One region of the Pseudomonas guariconensis genome, then DNA from elsewhere that is predicted to be linked to it. Evidence: riboswitches for the same ligand, from Rfam matches in the RefSeq annotation. Region 1 holds a riboswitch; each other region holds the start of a gene.
What was found. Region 1 has a riboswitch for cobalamin ahead of AB1N67_RS13195 (TonB-dependent receptor). Riboswitches for the same ligand answer to the same signal wherever they lie in the genome.
Positions count from the first base shown of each region.

Region 2: another riboswitch for cobalamin. It lies ahead of AB1N67_RS12095 (ABC transporter ATP-binding protein); the one in region 1 lies ahead of AB1N67_RS13195 (TonB-dependent receptor).
Region 3: another riboswitch for cobalamin. It lies ahead of cobO (cob(I)yrinic acid a,c-diamide adenosyltransferase); the one in region 1 lies ahead of AB1N67_RS13195 (TonB-dependent receptor).

Region 1 covers NZ_CP162012.1:2,879,305-2,884,694, reverse strand. Annotated here, with positions in the region: gene AB1N67_RS13200 (glycosyltransferase) at 1-651, opposite strand, end outside; gene AB1N67_RS13195 (TonB-dependent receptor) at 733-2,859, opposite strand; cobalamin riboswitch at 2,974-3,179, opposite strand; gene AB1N67_RS13190 (GNAT family N-acetyltransferase) at 3,227-3,796, opposite strand; gene AB1N67_RS13185 (carboxymuconolactone decarboxylase family protein) at 3,873-4,217, opposite strand; gene lpxO (lipid A hydroxylase LpxO) at 4,325-5,224, opposite strand.
Region 2 covers NZ_CP162012.1:2,645,008-2,650,397, reverse strand. Annotated here, with positions in the region: gene AB1N67_RS12105 (iron ABC transporter permease) at 1-292, opposite strand, end outside; gene AB1N67_RS12100 (ABC transporter substrate-binding protein) at 292-1,260, opposite strand; gene AB1N67_RS12095 (ABC transporter ATP-binding protein) at 1,257-2,033, opposite strand; cobalamin riboswitch at 2,141-2,348, opposite strand; gene AB1N67_RS12090 (AraC family transcriptional regulator) at 2,557-3,603, shown strand; gene AB1N67_RS12085 (MFS transporter) at 3,813-5,144, shown strand; gene AB1N67_RS12080 (HAD family hydrolase) at 5,217-5,390, shown strand, end outside.
Region 3 covers NZ_CP162012.1:4,035,954-4,041,343, reverse strand. Annotated here, with positions in the region: gene AB1N67_RS18740 (sorbosone dehydrogenase family protein) at 1-462, opposite strand, end outside; gene AB1N67_RS18735 (hypothetical protein) at 580-1,158, opposite strand; cobalamin riboswitch at 1,299-1,523, shown strand; gene cobO (cob(I)yrinic acid a,c-diamide adenosyltransferase) at 1,645-2,256, shown strand; gene AB1N67_RS18725 (cobyrinate a,c-diamide synthase) at 2,253-3,548, shown strand; gene bluB (5,6-dimethylbenzimidazole synthase) at 3,545-4,195, shown strand; gene cbiB (adenosylcobinamide-phosphate synthase CbiB) at 4,192-5,100, shown strand; gene cobD (threonine-phosphate decarboxylase CobD) at 5,093-5,390, shown strand, end outside.

The sequences.
Region 1 (5,390 bases):
GGTCACGATGTGCTCGCGCTCGGCGAAGGGGCGCAACGTCTGGGCCGCAGGGTCGAGCATCAGCGGACACCAGTGCAACAGGTAGTCCGGCACACCAAAGCCATTGACCAGCAGGTCCGTTTCCACGTCCGAGATGATCAGCGACAGGTCGCAGCGGTAGATCGCGGCCAGCTCACGCTGGGCCAGCGCGCTCGGCGCCATTTGGCGGAACAGCTCGGGGCCGCTGGTGTTGAACAGGCCGCGGAAGTCGTTGGGGTCCAAGCCTTCGATCAGTCGCCGGCGCAGCAATTGGTGGCGGGCCTCGCGCAGGCTTTGCAGGTCTGAGGTTTCCAGCACGCGCAGGGCGTTGGGGCAGTGCCGGGCAACGATGGCGCCGAATTGCTCTTCCATTTCGAATCGGTCGAACAGCACCAGGTCGGGCGCCTGTTCGGTGAGGAGGTGGGCAATGCTTGCGTGGTCGCCGGCGAGGGCCAGCTCGGTGATGCCCAGGGCGCGGAGGTCGGCCTTGTGCTCGGCAGGCTCGGTGGTGCTGGCAAAGGTGATGCGCCAGTTGCGGGCGAGAAAACTCTCGAGGATCTGCATCATGTGACCGCCGACGGCGGAAGAGCGCGGTTCGGGCCAGGCTTGGCCGATGACCAGGACGTGGAGCATGGAGGAGGGCCTTGGGCTGGAAAAGGCGCTATTTAATCATGTCCGGGGGCAGGGGGCCGCAGCGCAGCCCCATGCCAGCCTTCAGAACGTGTAATCCAGCGTCGCAAAATACGAACGCGGTGCCCCCAGCAGCCACTGGTCGCTGGTATAGACGTAGGACGCCGCGTACTCACGGTCGAACAGGTTGTTCACTTGCAAGCCCAGGCGCACATCCGGCAACACCTGCCAGCCCAGATTGGCATCGACCACCGTATAGCCAGGTACGCTGTTCTCATTGGCCGCGCTGTCGTAGCGCTGGTCCACGTAACGCACACCCAGGCCGGCATCGACCTGTTGGCCAAACCCCTTGCTCAGCCACAGGTTGGCCGTGCGACTTGGCACGTTGCCCGGTCTGTTGCCAGCGCGATCCACCACGCCGCTTCCGGTGTTCTCGAGATAGTCATCGAACTTGGCGCGCACCACTGCAGCATTGGCCGAGACCTGCCACTGGTTGGCCAAGGCCAGTTCCACCGTCGCCTCCAGGCCATCGGAGGTCTGTTGGCCCGCTTGCTGTACGCCGTGATTCACGGGGTCGGCAACCAGCAGTTTCTTCTTGACGATGTGGTAGGCCGCCAGCGTCCACTCGCCACGGCCCTCCCAGAACCGTTGCTTGAGGCCCAGCTCGGTCTGCTTGGCTTCGGTCAGGTCGTAGCGTTGCTCCGGGCGCAGGGTCAACAAATCGCCTACGCCATCCTCGCTGGTCGAGTATTGCCCGTACAGCGACAAGTCGTCGTTGACGGCGAACACCAGCCCGGCGCGCCAGTTTCCGCCTGGCAGGCTGCGCTCGCTGCGGGTGTCGTTGACCAGATCGTTACGCTCGATGTGATTCTGGTCGCGGCGGATACCAGTCACCAACGACAGGCGCTCGGTCAGCTCGGTGCGGTTCTCGGCGAACAGGGCAAAGGTGTGAGTGGTGGACAATGTCTGTGGGCGTGTCGGCGACAGGCTATGGAACCTGCCAGAGGCGGGATGCCAAGGGTCGAGCGGGTCTGTGATGCCATCGTCGTAGGGCGCGTTGCTGTCGACGTTGAAGCGGATCTTGTTGTATTCGGCGCCGACCAGCGTCGTGCTGGCCAGGCCAAACAGATCATGGTCAAAGGTCAAGCTCTGGCGGTCGCCGATCTGCTCTTGGTTGTGCTTGATCTCAAGGAAACTGCCGCGCTCCAGCCGGTCTTGATCACCATTCCAGGCGTAGGTTTCGGCATTGCGCCAATGCCGGCGGCTTTTGATGTAGTACAGCTGGTTGCTGGCCGACACGCTGTCGCTGAGGGTCCAGTCGGTGTTCAGCCGGGTCCATTCGTCGTGGTAGCGCTGGACGTCGTTTTGGATGTTGTAGTTCTTCTTGCGCAGACTGCTGCGGTAATGCCCGTCGATCAGCGGCGTGCCGTAGTAGTTGGCAGGTTCTGCATCGCCGCGCTCGTGGGCCAGGGTGAAGCTCAGGTCATCGGTGGCGTCGAAACGCAGCGCGGCGCTCAAGGCCAGGCTGCGCGAGTCGGTACGGTCGACCCAGCCGTTGCCGGCCTGCTGGTTGACCGTCATCCGGTAGCTCAGACGCTCGCTCAGGCTGCCGCCGCTGTCCAGGCCGAACTGTTGACGGTCCCAGGAGCCGTAGCCCAAGCGCAGCCGGTTGTGGACGTCGCCGGCGAAAGGTTTTTTCGGAATCACGTTCACCACCGCCCCGGTGGCGCCTTCGCCATACAGGACCGAGGCTGGCCCGCGGAGGATGTCGATGCGCTCGACCATCCACGGATCGACCGGGAAGGTCAGCGTACCGGCGCCGCTGTACAGGCGCGAGCCGTCGAACAGGGTCATCACCGAGCTATGGCCTTCGAAGCCCCGGGCCGAGAGGCCGGTGCCGCCATCGCCGGGGCTGCCGGTGAAGCTGATGCCTGGCGAGCGGGTCACGGCGTCCTGGACGGTGAGGTTGTTACGCCGCTCGATCTGTTCGGCGCTGAGGGTGCTGGTGCTGGCCGGGGTTTGCAGGGCGCTCAGGTTCAGGCGCGATCCGGCATCGGTCGGGGTGGCCAGATCGATGGCCGGCGTGTCGTGGGTGTCGGTGATGGTCGTCGAAGGCAGGGCCAGCACGGGATTGTGCTGTTCATCGGCCACTGCCGGAAGGGCAACGGCCAGGCAGGCCGCCAAGGTATGAAGCGTGTAGGTACGGGACATGTCGTTCCACTGCTGCAGGAATGAATGGATCCCGGTGGAAACAACGCAAAGACAAGCGAACGCGCACGCAAGGGGCGTGCGCGAAGACCGGCCTGCGCCCGCCCACCGCGGGTTTGCCAATGTGAAGTTCCAGGCCGGTCTCCGGGCTTGCGAGGGTCATGAAGCCTTCACCTTCCCATGCAGGCGCACAGTGGTCTGTCGAAGGATTCGCTCGCTTACCGTTGCGGGGGCAGCGCCGGACTTGTCGTAGGGACGACTCACCGGCTTCCCGTTTCACCCTGCGCGCGGCGGCGCAGGACACCTGAAACTGGCACGCATCTGACCATCGATCGGGTGGGCAGTCAATGCGCGGGGGAAAGGCGAGGGCTCAGCGCCCGCGTCGGCGCGAGACCCGCGCCTCGATATTCTTGCGCCCGATCAGCAGCGCGGGCTTTTCCACCACCGGCTCGTCCGCCAGCCATTTGTACATCACCAGGCAGTCCACCAACCCCAGTTGGGCATGGCGGTACGCCTTGGGCAGCCGGCCGACGGTCTCGAAGCCGAGCTTGTGCCACAGCGCCACCGCCACTTCGTTGGTAGCCACCACCGAATTGAACTGCAGCGCCAGGAAACCTTCCTGGCGGGCCAGCTTCTGTGAGTGTTCGCACATCAATCGGGCCACGCCACGGCCACGAGCGGCCTCGCTGACCATGTAGCCGCAGTTGCCCACATGGCTGCCAGGGCCGGCGGCGTTGGCCTTGAGGTAGTAAGACCCCAGCAACTCGCCGTCCTGCTCGGCCACCAGGGTGCGCAGGGGCAGATCCAGCCACAGCTGGCGGGCCTGCTCGAAGGTCAGTGCGGGGTCGAAGGCGTAGGTCTGGCGGGCCTGGACGATGGCCTGGAAGGTCGGCCAGAAACGGTCGAAGTCTTCCGGGGTCATGGGGCGGATCTGGATCATGGCGGCTCCTGCGGGCTGGACCGCCAAGTCTGGGTGGCTTGGCGCCGCCGCGCAAGGGCGACGACGCCGGTCGGGTTCAACTGCCGGCTTTGCCCACGGCGTCCATGGCGCGGGCCGAATAGACCAGCGCGGCGCCGGCGTTCATCGCCACGGCCACGCCGAGTGCCTCGGCGATCTCTTCACGGGTGGCGCCTTGCTTGACCGCCTGTTGGGAGTGCACGGCGATGCAGCCGTCGCAACGGGTGGTCACGGCGACGGCGAGGGAGATCAGCTCGCGTGTCTTGGCATCGAGGTGGTTGGTCTTGGCACCGGCGCCGCTGGCGGTCATGTAGCCGGCCACGGTGTCCGGAGACAACTGCTTGAGATCGCCGATGCCGGCCATCAACTGCTTACGGTAGGCGTCCCAGTCCATCATGCTCATCGTCTTCACCTTGGGAAGGTTGCGGAGTGGAGCTTTCAGGCTAGTCGAAGTTTTCGGCAAGGGACGGGCTTGTGTCGCGATGGGCCGCGAAGCGGCCCATTGGCATTTCAGATGTAGATGAAGAACAGCACCAAGGCTGCGACCACCGCCCACTTTTCCAGGTAGTAGCGGGTGCGGTTGCGCTTTTTCAGCGCTTTGCCGCGCTCGCGGATCTTGTAGATACGGGTGAACAGGCGGTTGATGCCGCCGGTCTTGTCATTGGCGTCGTTGGGCGCGGCGGCGGCGGCCATGACGTTGCGGCTGAACCAGCGGTTGAAGGCGGTCGCCCAGCGGTACTTGAGCGGGCGCTCGACGTCGCAGAACAGAATGATGCGATTGTGCTCGGTGGTGTTGGCGGCGTAGTGGATGTAAGTCTCGTCGAACACCACCGCTTCGCCGTCGCGCCAAGCGTACTTTTCGCCATCCACATCGATGTAACAGCCGTCGTCGTTCGGCGTGTCCAGGCCCAGGTGGTAGCGATAGGAGCCGGCATACGGATCGCGGTGACGCACGAGCTTGGCGCCTGGCGGCAGGGTGGCGAACATGGCGGCCTTGACCGTGCCGATACCCTGCAGCAGCTCGGTGGTGCGGGGGCACAGCTTCATCGCAGAAGGATGGCTCTCGCCGTACCACTTCAGGTAGAAGCGCTTCCAGCCGGTCTTGAAGAACGAGTTGAAACCGACATCGTCATAGTTGTCGGATTTCTTGATCTCGCCGACGTGCAGTAACTGCTGGGCTTCTTCGCGGATTTCCTGCCAGTGGTCCTTGAGCGGTTGCAGCTCAGGGAAGGCCTCCACCGGCAAGTAGGGCTTGGCCGGGTGTTTGGAGAACAGGTACAGGAAGGCGTTGACCGGCGCCAGGAAACTGGAGTGATCGCCCAGCTGGCGGGTCAACTTGTGGCGAACCCGACCGCGCAGGTGGACATAGGCGATCGAGAGGACGAATAGAAGTACTAATGCAATTTTCATGGACGGCTGCTTGTCAAGATGGCCATGCTTCGTGGCTTGAGCCCGCCAGCATAAACAATCATGCGTCGGCTTTATAGAATTAATCTCACATTGCCAGGCAGACATTCGTACGATAAGCCCCGTTCGTGCCGTGTGCCCCGGCCTAGACCTTTTCCAGGAGGGAATG
Region 2 (5,390 bases), 230 kb from region 1:
CCAACGGATTGCGGGTGACGGCCTGCAAGGCACCACCAACCAGGGCCAGGCCTGCCCCCACCATGGCCCCGAGCAGTACCCGTGGGGCGCGGATCTGCCAGACGATTTGCGCCTGCCCCCGGCTCCAGTCGCCCATATCGGTCATACCCAACTGATACAGCGTGATGCCCGTGACCTTCGCCAGCGGCACATGGGCCGCGCCAAAGCCCAGGGACAGCAGGCAAGAGAACAGCACACCGATCAGCAGCAGCGACATCAGCAGGCGATAGCCCCCTGGGCTACGAACCGGCATCAGTGCGTTGCCTTGGCGAACAGTTGCGGATGCAGGGCCGCAGCCAATTGCTCGATGGCACTTGCGTTGTCCACCGATGGGGTGACCTGCAGGTACGACAGCACTACGAAGCGGCGCTCGCGGATGGCCTTTACCTCGCTCAAGGCGGGGTGATTGAGCAGGAAATCGCGTTTTTGCGCCCAACTCGTCGGCCCGTAGTCAACGATGACGATCACTTCCGGATCCCGCGCCACGACGCTCTCCCAATTGACCTGGGTCCAGCTGGCATTCACGTCGGCCATTACGTTGTCGGCACCAGCGGCCTCAAACAGTGCCTGGGGCATGCCGAGTCGGCCAGAAGTGGTGGGGCGGTCTTCGCCGCTGTCGTAGAGAAAGACGCGGGGTTTGTGTTGCACTGGGGCCAGTTGCGCGTGGACCTGCGCAACGCGCTGCTGCAGATGCTCGACAAGCACGTTGGCCCGCGGTTGAACGTCGAAGATGCGCCCCAGGTTGAGCAGGTCCTGGTACAGGTCCTCCAGGCTTGCCTGGCGCCGGGGCATGATCCATGAGCAGGATTCGCTCAATTCATACACGGGGATGCCCAGCGGTGCGAGGGTCTGCGGCGTCAGCGGGCCGCCCACGTTCATGCCGTAACCCCAGCCAGCGAACAGAAAGTCGGCCTGGGCATCAAGAAGGTTCTCCGGCGACGGATAGCGCGGTGCAAGTTCAGGAAGGCCGGTCAAGGCCTCACGCAGGGACGGGTCGAGGGTCTTCCAACCGCTGACACCGCTGTAGCCGACCATCCGCTCGCGCAGCCCCAGTGCCAGCAGCATCCCGGTGAGGTTGATGTCGTGACTCACAGCCCGCTGGGGCGCTTGGGTGAAGGTGATGTCGCGCTCGCAACTGCGCACGGTGACGGGGTAACTGTCAGCCCAGGCTGCGAAGGGCAGGGCGGCGAGCAGGGCCAGATGAGTCAGGCGTCGCTTCATGCGGGGGTGATCCAGGTAATACGTGGGTGGGGCGCCAATGGGTGGCGATCGACCAGGGCGCGAACACCAAAGACTTGCGCCAGGCGGTGCTCGGTCAGCACTTGCTCCGGTGTCCCTTGCGCGACGATGCGACCTGCATCGAGCACATACAGGCGATCGCAGAAGGCTGCGGCCAGGTTCAGGTCGTGGAAACTCGCCAACAGGCCTAGACCAGTCCCACGCAGGTGTTCGAGCAAGGCCAGTTGGTAACGTGGGTCGAGATGATTGGTCGGCTCGTCCAGGATCAACAAGCGCGGTTGCTGCACCAGTGCCCGAGCCAGCAATACACGTTGCTTCTCACCGCCGGATAGCGGCGCAAAGCCCTGGTCGGCTCGGGCATGCAGGCCTAGTCGCTGCAGGCAGGCATCGATCAATGCCTGGTCGTCATGGCTGTCGAACCAACCTTGGTGCGGGGTTCGGCCCATGGCGACCACGTCGCGCACACTCAGGCCGAAATCTTCGGGGAACTCCTGCAGCATCACTGCCACGCGCTGGGCGACCCAGCGTGGGGACTGTTGCCAGATGTCTTCGTTTTCCAGCAGCACGCGCCCGCCATCGGGTCGGGTAAAGCGATAGGCGCAGCGCAACAGGCTGGTCTTGCCGCTGCCATTGGGGCCGATCAGGCCGACGAATTCACCGGGGTGGACTTGCAGGTCGATGTCGTCGAGCAGGCGTTGACCGCCGGGCGAGGGAGCCCAGTGCACGCTTTCCAGACGTAGGGTAGGGGATGACATGCAGACCAACCGTACCGGGGGTGAATGAAGCCCGACTGGAGACGGCGCGCAAGGAAATCGCGGACAGTGGCCTGCCCAAGACGGCCCGCGCCCGCCCACCGCGGGTGTTGCCAACAGAGGTGACAGGCCGGTCTCCGGGCTTGCGAGGGGCTTGAGGCATTCACCTTCCCATGCCGGCGGCACAGTGGTGTATCGAATGCATCGCTCGCTTACCGTTGCGGGGGCAGCGCCGGACTGATCGCGCAAGGCGAGGCACCGGCTTCCCGTTTAATCCCCGGCACGGCGGCAGGGGACACCTGAAACTGGGGCGCATCTGAGCATTAATGGACGGGTCAGTCAACCGAACAGGGCGTTCTGGCTTTGCCGGCTTTCTTGCGTGACTGATTGTTACGCGATGTTACCCATTGCCCCAAGCCCAGGGCGGTCTCTGAAAGCTATTCGACTGCAAGGGGCTGTTTTAGAGGGCGATACGAGGGCACAGCATTTGCATTACCGAATCTACGAATTCGGACTGGAATAGACCATGAGTTCTCCACTGCACTGCTGCACCGTTTCGCCAGTCGCGGGCAACCTCGGCGTCCTGTCGGCCGCTGCCAGTGGGCTGGAGGGGTTCGTGACGGAAGTTGGGGGTGACATCGACCTGGTGCTGGGACGTGCCGGCGTCAATCCTGAAAGCCTGCGCCAACCCACACTCAGCCTGCCGCTCACCAATTACTGCCAGGTGCTCGAGGAGGCAGCCCGCCAATCGCACTGCGACAATTTCGGTTTGCATTACGGTCTGCAGTTTCAGCCTCAAGCCTTGGGGCTGCTGGGCTATGTCGGGTTGTTTTCCAGTACGTTGGAGGAGGCCTTGCGCAATTTCGCGGCAGCGTTTCCTTATCATCAGCACGATACCTTGATACGGCTGGCCGACTGCGGCGAGTGCTATCGCTTCGATTATCAGGTACGGCACAGCGCCATCCTGGAGCGCCGGCAGGATGCCGAATTGACCATGGGCATGGTGCTGAACCTGATGCGCCACGTATTGGGCAAGGACTGGGCGCCATTTGCAGTCAGCTTCGAGCACGCGCGCCCACTAGACGGGCAAGCCCATCAGCGGGCGTTCGGCGCGCCTGTCTATTTCGATCGCAATTGTAATTCGATGCTGGTACCCAAGACCGACCTGAAGGACCAGATCATGCCGGAGCGCGATGCCAATCTGCTGTTTCTGGTCCAGGACGTGCTCCGGCGCTTGGGCGCACGCGATCAACGGCGCAACCTGCTGGACGAGGTGGACGCTCAGGTACGCCTTGCCCTGAGCGGCGGAGAGCCGTGCCTGGAAACGATCGCGCAGTCGCTGCAGCTCAGCGGCGCCGGATTGCAGCGCCATCTGCGCGAAGCAGGCGTGAGCTTCAGCCAACTGGTGGAGAAGGTGCGCCGCGAAGTGGCGGTGCATTACCTGCGACAGCCCAAGCGGCCAGTGTCTGACCTGGCAGCGTTGCTTGGGTACTCCGAAACCAGTGCGTTCTCCCGGGCTTTTCGCCGTTGGTTTGGCGTTAGCCCGCGACAATGGCGTAGCCAAAAGCCTTGACGATTTGTCCGCAGGCTCATGCCTTGAATCCAGTCACGCTAAGCCCCGAATTGACTTTGTACGTAGAAACTCACTCGCAGGGTCAATTCTTGGTCTAGACCAGTTGTTAACATCAAGGTCGCAAGCTCCGGATACCTCCCGGCCGGCGCCTTGATAGAGCAGTGCAGGGTGGCAGGCCTACGTTGCGGTAATCACCAGAGGACAACAACATGTACAAAAGTCCTGAGAACGCCCGCTATTACTGGAAATCCCTTCAACGCTGGCGCGTCCAGATATTCATCATCACGTGGCTGGCCTATGCCGCGTTCTATTTCACCCGCAAGGCATTTTCAGTTGCCAAACTGGGCATCGCCGAAGACCCCACTTTCACGCTCGACAAAGCGGCTATGGCCAACCTCGACGCGCTGTACCTGGCTGCCTACGCCGTCGGCCAGTTCGCATGGGGTGTGTTCGCCGACCGCTACGGTACCCGCGTCGTCGTGCTCGGCGGGCTCGTGGTGTCGGCCCTGGCCGCGCTGGCCATGGGCACCTTCGCGACGTTGCCGATCTTCGCCAGCTGCATGGTGATCCAGGGGCTGGCGCAATCCACCGGCTGGTCAGGGTTGTGCAAGAACATCGGCAGCTTCTTCGCCACACGCGAGCGAGGACGTGTGCTGGGCTACTGGAGCACCTGTTATGCCTTTGGCGGCCTGGTCGCCACGCCGTTCGCCGGGTGGTGGGCCTATCAGATCTCCCATGACTGGCGCATGGCGTTCGTATCTTCGGCCGGTGTCGTTATCGTTGTTGCCGTGCTGTTCTTCCTGCTGCAGCGCAATCGCCCGCAGGATGTGGGGTTGCCTGCGGTCGAGGCGCAGGTCCAGCCGACCGGTCGAGACGACGTCCTCCGGGAGAACTACTGGACTGCGCTGCGCAAAGTGCTCGCCAATCGTACGGTCCTGGTACTGGGGATGGCGTACTTCCTGCTCAAGCCTGCTCGTTATGCAATCCTGATGTGGGGGCCGGTGATCGTCTACGAGCGCATGCCAAGCATCGGCAAAGTGGCTTCGGCCATCGTACCGTCCGCATTCGAAGTCGCCGGGTTGGTCGGGCCAATCCTGATCGGCATCGTCTCTGACAAGTTGTTCGGCGCTCGGCGCATGCCGGCTTGCGTCCTCAGCCTGATGGCGCTGACCTTGTGGCTAATACTGTTCGTGCCGACGATGCAAAGCGGCAACATCTATCTGGTCGTTGGCTTGCTGTTCATGATGGGTGTGACCCTGTACGGCCCTGACTCGATGATCAGCGGCGCCGCAGCCATCGATTTTGGCACTAGCGAGTCCGCGGGTACCGCCACAGGCTTCGTCAACGGGTGTGGCTCGGTTGGCGCCATCCTTGGCGGGCTGCTGCCTGGCTATTTCGACACCATTACCGTGTTCTTCGTCTTCACGGGCGCGGCGCTGCTTGCAAGCTTGCTGCTGGTCCCGTTCTGGAACAGTCGCCCGGCAAACCAGGCGGCCGACGCCCAACCCCTGGCAGCGCCTGCCACCGTCGCGTCTCGCTGATGCCGCTGACATTTCACCGGGCGAAGGCTGGAAGAGCCTTCGCACCACGAACCTGTATCTTGGAGGTGGCCAATGGCCCTCGCACTTTTTGACCTGGACGACACCCTTATCGATGGCGACTGCGCCAGTTTGTGGAGCAGCCATATGGCAGCGCTCGGCTGGGTTGACGGGCCCAGCTTCATCGAACGCGATCGCGAACTCATGGCGCTCTATGCGCAGGGCAAGTTGGCGATGGAAGCGTATATG
Region 3 (5,390 bases), 1.2 Mb from region 1:
GGAGTTGAGCCCTTCGATGAACGTACTGCGCACCTCGGCGACACCATCATGGTCGGCATCGCGCAGCAGGGTGATGCGATTGGCGCTGGGGACCCCGGCACCGGCACGCTCCATGACTTTGCCCATTACCCAGCCGCGCAGGCCCTTGCCGTCCTCGGGCTTGGGCGGGGCATTGGTTTCGGCCACCAAGACATCGCCATTGGGCAGTACGTAGAGCCAGCGTGGGTGATCGAGGTCCCTGGCGAAGGCCACCACTCGGGTGCCCGCGGCGGCCGTCGGCGTGGCGCCGTCCGGCCAGCCGGTCGCCGGGGCGATGTTGACGGTCGGGATCAGGGTCTTGTTGGGCTCGGGCAGGCGAGGCGAGGGGCCGAAGCCGTCGCTGACCTCCAGGCGCGCGGACTCGCCGCAGGCGCTTAGGCTGGCACTCAGGGCCAACACCATCGCGATACGCATCCTGTCCATGCTCGCAATCCTCATTGGCTTGTGAGAATTGAGAGTCGGATGCGTCGGGGTAGGTTCACTCCAGGCGAATGGGCCTAGCGACCGCCGGATGGCTTCCGCGTGGGCTCATCGGCTTGCCTACGCCTGCTTGAGCAACAATGCCACCCCAGGGAAATACTGCCCCAGTTCGTTGTGCAGCGAACGGTAGGCGTAGGGGAAATGCCAGGCGATGGCGCAGGCTGTGTGTTTTTGCAGGTCGTCGACCAAGTCTTGCAGCTCCTCGGGACTGGCGTGCTGCCCGGCCTTCCAGGGGCTGACGAACAACGCGCCGGCCTTGAGCTGGCTGGGGTAGGCGATCGGGCGGGCGAGAGTGGCGGTTTCCTGCAGGGCAGTGGCCAGGTCCAGGCGGGCGATGCGCGGCCAGCGTTGGCTGACATGTAGATGAACGGATTGCTCGGCGGTGCTGATCGACAGGTCGCAGCGGCCTTCGCGTTCGCCTTCGTCGCGTTGCTTCTTGCTGGGATAGTGCGCCAAGGCGACCTGTTCGGCCTGCCAGGCGGCGGCTGCGAGCAGTCCGCTGTTGGTGGCCGCGCCGTGCCAGTAGGGCGCCTCGCTATCGCCATGTACCTGGTTGAAGCGGTCGATGCACTCGATCCAGCCTTCCAGGGCCGGTCGCAGGAATTCCAGGTTCTGGTTGTTGATGATCAGGCCTCGCATGCTGCGCTCTCCTTATAGTTTCGATCGCATTGCCGAACACTGATGGCTATGTGATATCACTGCTGCACGTCCGGCACAAGCCATGAAGTCGAGCATTGCCTCGGGCGCGCTTCATTGACGCTCCCGCCCCAACCCTCTAACCTTCGCGGCGTGTTTCAGGTGCTCTGCCAGCCTTCGGTTGGGCAGGGTGAAACTGGGAAGCCGGTGGGCGCCAGCAAGGCGCGAATCCGGCGCTGCCCCCGCAACGGTAGGTGAGTCAAAGGTCGTGCAGGGCCACTGGATACAGGTATCCGGGAAGGCGCGCGATCCATGGGCCAAGGCCCTGCTCACGAGCCCGGAGACCGGCCTGTCACTGCCAACGGCATCACGGAGGGTGATGCGCGGTGCACCGTGGCCTTCTGCCGCGGCCTCTGCGCGTTCTCCGTCTGCCTGTCTATCGACCTGTCGTCGCCTTCCGTGCGCGTCGACAGCTTGCGGAGAATCCTGATGAGCGAATCCACCGAACGCGACGAACGCCACCTGGCGCGCATGCAGCGCAAGAAGGCGATCATCGACGAGCGCATCGCCAATGCCCCCAATGAATGCGGCCTGCTGCTGGTGCTCACCGGCAATGGCAAAGGCAAGAGCAGCTCGGCCTTCGGCATGCTCGCCCGCGCCATGGGGCATGGCATGCAGTGCGGCGTGGTGCAGTTCATCAAGGGCCGTGACAGCACAGGCGAAGAGCTGTTCTTCCGCCGCTTCCCCGAACAGGTGCGCTACCACGTCATGGGAGAGGGCTTCACCTGGGAGACCCAGGATCGCCAACGTGACATCGCCGCCGCCGAAGCCGCCTGGGCGGTGTCGCGCCAGCTGTTGCAGGACCCTTCGGTACAGTTCGTGGTGCTGGACGAGCTGAACATCGCCCTCAAGCACGGCTACCTGGACCTCGACCAAGTGCTGTCGGATCTGCAGGCCCGCCCGCCGATGCAACACGTGATCGTCACCGGCCGCGCCGCCAAGCCCGAAATGATCGAGCTGGCCGACACCGTCACCGAGATGGGCGTGATCAAGCACGCCTTCCAGGCTGGCATCCGTGCCCAGAAGGGCGTGGAGCTATGAGCCAGCCCCGGTATTGTCCGGCGGTGCTGATCGCGGCACCCGCTTCTGGCCAGGGCAAGACTACTGTCACCGCTGCCCTGGCGCGCCTGCACCGCAACCTTGGCCGTAAGGTCCGAGTGTTCAAGTGCGGGCCAGATTTTCTCGACCCGATGATCCTCGAGCGCGCCAGCGGCGCGCCGGTGTACCAACTCGACCTGTGGATGATCGGGGCTGACGAGAGTCGGCGTCTGCTCTGGGAGGCGGCAGGCGATGCCGACCTGATCCTGATCGAAGGGGTCATGGGGTTGTTCGATGGCACGCCATCGAGCGCGGACCTTGCGCGCCACTTCGGCGTACCAGTGCTCGCGGTGATCGATGGCACAGCCATGGCGCAGACCTTCGGTGCCCTGGCCCTGGGCCTTGCGCACTACCAGCGCGACCTGCCCTTTGCCGGCGTGCTGGCCAACCGGGTCGGCAGCCTGCGTCATGCACAGTTGCTCGAAGGCAGCCTCACTGAAGGCTTGCGCTGGTATGGCGGGCTGTCCCGCGAGCGCGGCATCGAGCTGCCCAGCCGTCACCTGGGATTGGTCCAGGCCAGTGAACTCAACGATCTGGACCTGCGCCTGGACGCCGCTGCTCAGGCCCTGGGCGAAAGCTGTGATGCCGCCTTGCCGCCCCCGGTGGTATTCGCCGCCCCCACAACTGCACAGGCGCTGCCGTGCATGGCGGGTGTGCGCATTGGCGTGGCCCGGGATGAAGCCTTTGCCTTCACCTATGGCGCCAACCTCGATTTGCTGCGTGCGCTGGGTGCGGAGTTGGTGTTTTTTTCTCCTGTACACGATCAGGCGTTGCCGTCCGTGGACAGCCTTTACCTGCCTGGCGGCTATCCCGAACTGCACCACCACGCCCTGGCCAGCAACGCGCCGATGCGCGAGGCGATCCGCGCCCATCACGTCCAGGGCAAGCCTTTGCTGGCCGAATGCGGCGGCATGCTCTATTTGCTCGACGCCCTGACTGATGTGGCAGGCGAGCGCGCCGAGTTGCTGGGTCTGCTGCCGGGTGAAGCGGTGATGCAAAAGCGCCTGGCTGCCCTTGCCCTGCAAGCGGTGGAATTGCCGGAGGGCACCTTGCGCGGCCACACCTATCATCACTCCTTGACCGAGACGGCGCTCGAGCCGATCGCCCGAGGCCAGAGCCCCAACGGTGGGCGCGGCAACGAGGCGGTCTATCGGATCGGGCGCCTGACTGCGTCGTACGTACACTTCTATTTCCCCTCCAACCCCCACGCGACGGCGGCGCTGCTGCGACCATGAGCGAACATGCCTTTTCCGCTGCCGAGCGCGCCGCGGTCTACCGCGCTATCGGCGAGCGTCGCGACATGCGCCATTTCGCAGGCGGCGAGGTCGCGCCCGAGCTGCTCGCCCGCCTGCTGGCCGCTGCCCATCAGGCGCCCAGTGTCGGATTGATGCAGCCTTGGCGCTTCATCCGCATCAGTGATCGCGCCTTGCGTGGCCAAGTCCAGGCGCTGGTGGAACAGGAGCGAGCCTGCACCGCCCAGGCCCTTGGAGAGCGCTCCGATGAATTCATGAAGCTCAAGGTCGAAGGTATCCAGGATTGTGCCGAGGTATTGGTGGCGGCACTGATGGACCACCGCGAAGCGCACATCTTCGGCCGCAGGACCTTGCCGGAGATGGACCTGGCATCGCTGGCCTGCGCCATTCAGAACCTTTGGCTGGCAGCCCGTGCCGAGGGCCTGGGCATGGGGTGGGTGTCGTTGTTCGACCCGCAGGCACTGGGCGATCTGCTGGGCATGCCGGCGGGCGCCAAGCCGATGGCCGTGCTGTGCCTGGGGCCAGTGGTCGAGTTCTACCCGGCGCCAATGCTGGTGCTGGAGCAATGGGCCCAGGAGCGGCCGCTGAGTGAAATGCTCTATGAGAACCATTGGGGAGAGCGGCAATGAGCGTGGCTTTGCTGACTGTGGCCGGGGTGGCCCTGGATGCCTTGCTGGGCGAGCCGAGACGGCGTCATCCGCTGGTGGGGTTCGGCAACTTCGCCGCGCGCCTGGAGCAGCGGCTGAACGCGGGCGGTCGGGGTTGGCGCAGCCATGGCGTCAGTGCCTGGCTGCTTGCCGTGGTGCCGTTGACTCTGCTGGCGCTGGTGCTCTCCTGGTTGCCCTTTATCGGCTGGCTGGTGGATGTGCTGGCGCTGTATTGCGCCCTGGGGCTACGCAGCCTGGGCGAGCATGTTCAGCCGGTGGCTGAAGCTCTGCGTCGGGGGGATCTGGACGAGGCGCGGCGGCGGGTGGGGTATCTGGTGAGCCGTGAAACCCGCGAGCTGGATGAGCCCGCCGTGGCCCGCGCCGCCACCGAATCGGTACTGGAGAACGGCAGTGATGCGGTCTTTGCGGCGTTGTTCTGGTTTGTCGTGGCCGGTGCGCCCGGGGTGGTGCTGTATCGCCTGAGCAATACCCTCGATGCCATGTGGGGCTATCGCAATCAACGCTTCGAACGCTTCGGCTGGGCCGCGGCGCGTATCGACGATGTCCTGAACTACATTCCAGCCCGGCTGGTGGCGCTGACCTACGCGCTGCTGGGCAAGACCCGCCTGGCCCTGGCCTGCTGGCGCAACCAGGCGCCGTTGTGGGACAGCCCGAATGCCGGCCCGGTGATGGCAGCGGGTGCAGGTGCCCTGGGTGTCGAGCTGGGCGGACCTGCGGTGTACCACGGCGAGTTGCACGAGCGTGCGCGCCTGGGGGAGGGGCCTGTGGCCGACGCCGAGGCCATCGAACGAGGTTGGAGCCTGGTGCAGCGCGGGGTATGGCTGTGGTTGCTGGTGATCTGCCTGGGAGCGTATTGGAATGCTTGAACATGGTGGTCGTCTGCTGCGCGCAGTGCGGCAGTACGGCATTGCCCGTGAACACTGGCTAGACCTTTCCAGCGGCATCGCCCCGTGGCCCTACGCCATCCCGGCGATTGCGGTGGAGGCTTGGGCGCGCCTGCCCGAGGTCGAAGATGGCCTGGAGCAGGCAGCGCGCACCTACTATGGCGTCGACAGCCTGCTGGCGGTGGCCGGCTCCCAGGCGGCGATCCAAGGCTTGCCGTCCCTGCGGCCCGCCGGACGGGTTGGCGTGCTCGCGCCTTGCTATGCCGAGCACC